3 regions of the Paenibacillus sp. FSL R10-2734 genome follow, and region 1 is predicted to be linked to each of the others. Evidence: predicted binding sites of a transcription regulator. Region 1 holds the regulator's gene; each other region holds the start of a gene.
The links. The regulator Rex, encoded in region 1, represses fermentation and respiration genes when NADH is low (regulators of the CRP and FNR family bind a similar motif). The targets are predictions, from matches to a motif close to TTGTGAAATATTTCACAA.
Positions count from the first base shown of each region.

Region 2: the regulator Rex is predicted to act here: its motif matches at 890-907, upstream of pflB (formate C-acetyltransferase).
Region 3: the regulator Rex is predicted to act here: its motif matches at 1,250-1,267, upstream of NSS67_RS13595 (polymer-forming cytoskeletal protein).

Region 1 covers NZ_CP150170.1:2,957,692-2,959,968, forward strand. The annotation lists gene dinG (ATP-dependent DNA helicase DinG) at 1-399, shown strand, start outside; gene NSS67_RS12890 (redox-sensing transcriptional repressor Rex) at 529-1,182, shown strand; gene NSS67_RS12895 (amidohydrolase) at 1,169-2,277, shown strand, end outside.
Region 2 covers NZ_CP150170.1:2,685,740-2,688,016, reverse strand. The annotation lists gene pflB (formate C-acetyltransferase) at 1-800, opposite strand, end outside; gene adhE (bifunctional acetaldehyde-CoA/alcohol dehydrogenase) at 1,053-2,277, opposite strand, start outside.
Region 3 covers NZ_CP150170.1:3,111,548-3,113,824, forward strand. The annotation lists gene NSS67_RS13585 (MFS transporter) at 1-39, opposite strand, end outside; gene NSS67_RS13590 (LacI family DNA-binding transcriptional regulator) at 102-1,013, opposite strand; gene NSS67_RS13595 (polymer-forming cytoskeletal protein) at 1,326-1,877, shown strand; gene NSS67_RS13600 (hypothetical protein) at 1,996-2,241, shown strand.

The DNA.
Region 1 (2,277 bases):
TCAGTTCTGCTAGGAACAAGCAGCTTCTGGGAGGGTGTAGATATTCCGGGTGAAGCGCTAACCTGTTTGGCCATCGTGAGGCTCCCATTCCAACCGCCGAATCATCCACTAGCGGAAGCGAAGTCGGAGTTATTGCAAGCCCAGAAAAAGAATCCGTTCATGAAGTTGTCTGTTCCTCAGGCAGTTATTCGCTTTAAGCAAGGATTCGGAAGACTGGTACGGACAGCGCAGGATCGGGGTATTGTTATTGTTTATGACACAAGGGTTATAGAATCTCACTATGGGAAGTATTTCCTTTATTCACTGCCTGGCCCGAAAATGGAGCATATGCTAACGGATCAAATGGTTCCTCGTATAGCAGAGTGGTTGGAGGACGGAGGCGTTTCCCGAAACGTATAACTTCAGTTTGTGATCACTCTACAAATGAAGGGCGGTATAAGAATTAAGAATACCGCTCTTCATTGAGACGAGGTACGGAATTTTTGTTAGGATTTGAAAAAAAGTAATAACTAATTTAGGAGGCATATTATGAAATCGGATAAAATATCAGAAGCTGTCGTTCGCAGACTTCCTGTGTACTTGCGTTTTTTAAATGATCTTCAGAATCGTGAAATATTAACCGTTTCCTCTCAGGAGCTTGGTCAAAAGCTTGATCTAAATCCCGCTCAAATCCGTAAAGATTTGGCTTATTTCGGTGATTTCGGAAGAAAAGGTATTGGTTATGATGTTGCTTATCTTATAGAAAAAATTCGTCATATCTTGAAGCTTGATCAACAGCTGAATGTGGCTTTGGTAGGAGCAGGTAATCTTGGTCATGCCTTGTCTAATTACAACGCATATTTGAAGGATACCATGAAGATTACTGCTATATTTGACTCCTATGCCCCTAAGGTTGGGCGGAAAATCAACTCACTGACTGTGCAACCAATGGAGGAGCTGGCAAAGACGGTCCGCGAGCAAGGTATTCGAATTGGGATTATTACAGTGCCTAATTCAGAAGCGCAGAATGTTGCGGATATTCTCATTGAAGCAGGAATTGAGGCGATTTTGAATTTTGCGCCAGTGATTCTAAAAACACCACCGAATATCCGGGTTCATGCGGCCGATTTTACAACGGATTTGCAAAGCCTTGCTTATTACCTGAAAGACGGAAAGGAAGAAAGTAGAAATGAAGAGCAATAAAACTATAATCAAGGGCGGGCGTTTTCTAATTCCGGGAACGGATGAGCCGGTTCTGAGCGGATATATGACTATTGAAGATGATTTGATCACTTACATAGGAAAAGAAGAGCCTTTGATTGAAGATGGTGTGCAAGTGGTTGATGGCAGTCGTCTACTGTTCATGCCAGGTCTTGTAAACACACACGGCCATGCCGCAATGTCGTTACTACGTGGTTATGGAGACGATTTAGCACTTCAGGTGTGGCTTCAGGAGAAGATGTGGCCGATGGAGGAAAAGTTCACCGGAGAAGATGTATACTGGGGAACCTCCTTGTCTGTACTAGAAATGCTAAAGGGTGGGACTACAACCTTCTTGGATATGTATGATCATATGGACCGAGTAGCTGAGGTAGTCGAATTGTCAGGTATCCGTTCCGTACTGATGCGCGGCGTAATAGGCCTATGTCCAGAGGAAGTACAGAATCATAAGCTTGCGGAAGCGATTTCTTTTGCACGTAACTGGCATGGGAAGGCTGACGGCAGAATTACGACGATGATCTCACCACACGCCCCATATACCTGCCCACCGGACTTTTTTGTTAAGTTTGTACAGGCGGCACATGATTTGGATTTACCGATGCATACCCATATGTCCGAAACGAAACGTGAAGTGGAGCAGAATGTGGTGGATTATGGACTGCGTCCTGTAGCGCATCTTGAGAAGCTTGGAATGTTCACACGGCCGTCTATTGTTGCTCATGGCGTTCATTTGAATGATGAAGAGATCGAGATTCTGGCTCGTCATAATGTAGGTGTGTCACATAACCCAGGGAGTAACCTTAAACTGGCCAGTGGAGTGGCTAGAGTGCCGGATCTTCTAAAAGCTGGAGTGAAGGTGTCTCTGGGTACAGATGGCGCGGCAAGTAATAACAACTTGGATATGTTTGAAGAAATGCGTCTTGCAGCGCTCATCCATAAAGGTGTAAGCGGTGATCCTACGGCTGTTCCAGCTCCTGAAGCGCTGCGTATGGCTACGGAGTATGGCGCAAAGTCTATCTTTTTAAATGATGTGGGTAGACTCGCTGTAGGCATGAAAGCTGACTTTATCGCCATTGA
Region 2 (2,277 bases), 270 kb from region 1:
TTAACTGCTGCCAGATATCCGAAGTATACCCATTGAGTAGCTTCTTTAAAGTTGGTCGCTGGTTTGGAAATATCCATACCGTGAGCAGCTGCCATTTGTTTCAATTCGCCCAGTGCACGAATTTGCTCAGACAGCTCTTCACGCAAACGAATTACTTCTTCAGTCATGGAATCAACTTCAAGCTCAGTTAGTTGTTGTTTTTTGTCTTTAATCAGGAAATCAATACCGTATAGAGCGATGCGGCGGTAGTCGCCGATGATGCGTCCGCGGCCGTAAGCATCAGGAAGACCTGTGATAACGCCGGATTTACGCACTGCTCTCATATCTGGTGTATATGCATCAAATACGCCTTGGTTATGCGTTTTGCGAATGTTCGTGAACATGTCAACGATGTTTTGTGGAAGCTCGAAGCCATAAGCCTTCGTAGCATCAACCATCATCTTGATTCCGCCGAAAGGCTGAATGGAACGTCTGAAAGGGGCGTCAGTCTGCACGCCTACAATTTGTTCCTTGTCCTTATCAATGTAGCCTGGAGCATGTGAAGTGATTGTGGAGACAGTATCTAGGGAAACATCCCATACGCCGCCTCTTTCTCTTTCTTCTTTGCTCAGTTGAGAAATAATCTTCCACAATTCAGTTGTGTTACTAGTAGGTCCTACAAGGAATTCTTCGTTTCCTTCATAAGGTTTAATGTTACTAGCAATAAAGTTGTTAACGTCTACTTTCTTGGACCATTTACCTTTTGTGAAACTTCTCCAACCGGATTTCACTTCATTTACATCTTTTTCAATCACCGACATGCTAAATCCCTCCATCTATATTTATTATATTTGTAGAGATCGCGGGCTTGAAGGTTGATCCCGTGTCTCGTGATCCCAAAAAGATGTGGTTGTTCTAAAATTCACAATCAACATTTCATATGTGGGACCGTTGTTTATATAAACATTCTAGTTTATTTTCTATAAAAATACTGTGACAAATATCACCTTTCCAGTGATATTTGTCACTTTATTTATAATCCACAACTATCCTATTCTCTATTTAACCAATTATTAATTATCGAATCTTCCGTAGAATGCATTACGGTATACATCAGCTAGTTCAGATACCAATGGCAGCTTAGGATTGGCAGTTGTACATTGATCTTCAAATGCACGGTCAGCCAAGTAGTCTACACGGGATTCGAAATCCTTAGGATCAAAGCCCAGTTGTTGGAACGACTCTTCGATACCCAATTTTTTGTTCATATCGCGAATAGCATTGATCAGGCTAGTTACGCCTTCTTCAGTTGTGCGAGCTGGCAATCCCAGAATGCGGGCAATTTCAGCGTAACGCTCGTCAGCTATGAAGTGTGAATATTTAGGGAACGAAGCGAACTTCGTAGGTTTCTTAGCATTGTAGCGGATAACGTGTGGCATAAGGATCGCATTAGTACGACCATGTGCGGTGTGATACTGTCCGCCCCATTTATGAGCCAAACTGTGGTTAATACCCAAGAACGCATTCGCGAAAGCCATACCAGCCAATGTCGATGCATTGTGCATTTTCTCACGGGCAAGCTTGTCACCTTGTAGTGCAGATCTTTCCAGGTATTGGAACACCAGTTGGATTGCTTTGATAGCAAGACCATCCGTGTAGTCACTCGCCATAACAGATACATAAGCTTCGATAGCATGTGTCAATACGTCCATACCTGTATCAGCAACAGCCGTTTTTGGCAAGCTGTAAACAAACTCAGGATCGATGATAGCTACGTCTGGTGTCAGCTCATAGTCAGCCAAAGGATATTTAGTATGATTTTCTGTTGTTTTATCTGTAATAACTGCGAAAGATGTAACTTCCGAACCTGTACCCGAAGTTGTTGGAATCGCAACGAATTTCGCTTTATTTCCAAGTTTAGGGAATTTGTAAACCCGTTTACGGATATCCATGAATTTCTGTTTCAGACCGTTAAAGTCTGCATCTGGATGTTCATAGAATAACCACATTCCTTTTGCAGCATCCATCGGGGAACCACCACCAAGTGCGATGATGCAGTCCGGTTGGAATCTGTTCATCATTGCAGTACCTTTTTCAACAGTTGTTGTCGATGGATCTGGTTCTACTTCAGAGAACACTTCGATAGCCACTGGTGTTTGACGTTGACGCAGGTAATGTTCCAATCTTTCAACATATCCAAGTTTAACCATCATAGGGTCAGTGATAATTGCTACACGTGTGATATCAGGCATTTTGGCAAGGTACTGAGTTGCACCTTTTTCGAAGTAAATCTTGTCA
Region 3 (2,277 bases), 150 kb from region 1:
GGCGGTAGATGCATGTTTTGCTAAAACAGGATCTGTCATGGGTTACTCTCCTCTCAACTTAAACGCTTAAGTGAATATCGAAAAAAAATTAATCAACAAAATTAATCAACAAAATAACGATTATTCTCTTGTCTGGAATAGTCAGAACGATTTAATAACTCTTGCATTAATTCAAAAGCGGTAGCTGCTTTATCCCCTGTGAATACGAATTTCTGAACGTCTTCTCCGAGCATTTCTGGGCAATTACAGGTACAAAGAACAGAAAGACGTGCGAATACCTCGGATTTTTCAACATAACTTCCGATAAACTCATTAATAACGATGGCTTCTTTGTAGCTCCCCTCCGATAAGATTGTATTCAATTCCTCCAGATTTTGAACTTTAAATATCGCTTTCTCAGGTAAAGGAAGACTGTCTTGGATAAAGTGAGTGAGCAGGGAGTTATTGAAGCACTCCATAATTAAACATACCTGCGAAAGATCCTCCGGCATTACCTTTTGTAGAGCTAAACGATAATTGTAAAGAACTTGCTTAAACAGCTTATCTTCAATCATGCTGTCGATCAAAATCAAGGGGATTCCTTCTACAAAATGCTTGGAAATCGAATAGAAGGCTTCATCGCGGACATCGATCAGAAAGACGGCTTCGAGTTTTCTTTCGACGATGATATCTAGAGAAGGATGCTCTGTACCAAGAGAGTATAACAGCGTATGATATCCGGCATCTGTTAAACGCTGTTCCAAAGCACGGATAAATGTGAACTGGGCATAGAGCTTCCAAGGTGGCATATGGGCAGAATTATTGACAAGTATGCCTATCAATCCTGTTTTTTTATTGGCAAGTGAACGGGCTGCTAGATTAGGAATGTAATGAAGCTCTTCCGCAAGCAACAAAATTTGATTACGGGTCTTCTCAGGAATGGTTTGGTTATCGACGCGGTTCAGAACATAGCTCACAGTTGCAACAGAGACATTAGCCCGGAGCGCGATGTCCTTCATTGTAGTCTTTTTCACCAGTAAACTTCTCCCTTGCTGAGATATTTATTTCCAAATATTATCACTAAAACTTGAGAAGAGTCAACGAGTGACTTTATACCAAGAAGAAAATGATTCCTTGTGATCATTTTAATAATTTGGGTAAATAGATTTAAGAAGCTAAATTAGTCAGCGAGAAGAGGTGTAACTCATGGATACGAATTCTACACGAGAAGAAAGAGCGCTGTGAAATCGCTTTATATACTGACACAAATTCGTGAAATAATTCACTTAATAATTAAGATTTTTAATATATAATTTATTTATAATCAAAATTAGGGGGAATCGAAAATGAGACTATTTAAAATGATTTTAGTGGCTGGGGTTTCGGTAGCAGTATTGGCTGGTTGTGGTGCAAATGAGGATAAAGCAAACAATTCGGCGGCAACTTCTGCTCCGGCTACTGAGCAGACAGATGCGGTTACTACAGCCTCGATCGTAAATCAAGCAGATGCATTTACTAAGGCTGTAAGCAAAGATGGAAACTGGATTGTTGCTATTCTAAATGATGTAACAATTCCGGATGAGGTTGTTGTAGCTGGAGAATTCCGTAATAAAGGAGCCGCAGATGGCGACATCTACCGTAAGATTGCCCTTTATTCGCAAGATGCTGATCACAAGATCACTGCTACTTATACACTAACCGTACCCAAGTTCACAGTACAAAGTGAGAATTTGAAAGTTGAAGGCGGAACGATTAAAGGCGATGTTTATGTAGAAGCGAAAGGTTTTACTCTGCCTGAAACCGCAACGATTGATGGTAATCTTTACTTCACAAGCGAGGATCTGAAAGCATCTGCAAAGATTGATGGAAAAGTGACTGGAACAACAGAAGTTAAGTAATTACGTAATCATCTCATACAATAGAAGCTAATCCATAAACAATGGGTTGGCTTCTTTTTATGTTGATTTTATTCATATTGAACTTATAATATTACTACCACTACTAGGAGGAACACATATGTCTAAGGAGTATTCACGAACGTATATTGAGAGTGTAAAGCTTGAAATGCTAAATAGATTGGGATTGAAGCAAGTGTTTTTTAAGGAACAAATAGGTGATGGTCTGATTTTTGAAGCTGTAGGATTTGATAAAGGGAGCAAACATCGTTTTTGCGTTAGACCGAAGACGAAAACGATTGACGAATTCATTTCAGGAAAATGGATGAAGGTCCGTAGCTTTACAATCAAAAGTGTGGAAATTTAATGTTGAAATCTAGAAGGTAACCCCGTTAATATCGGA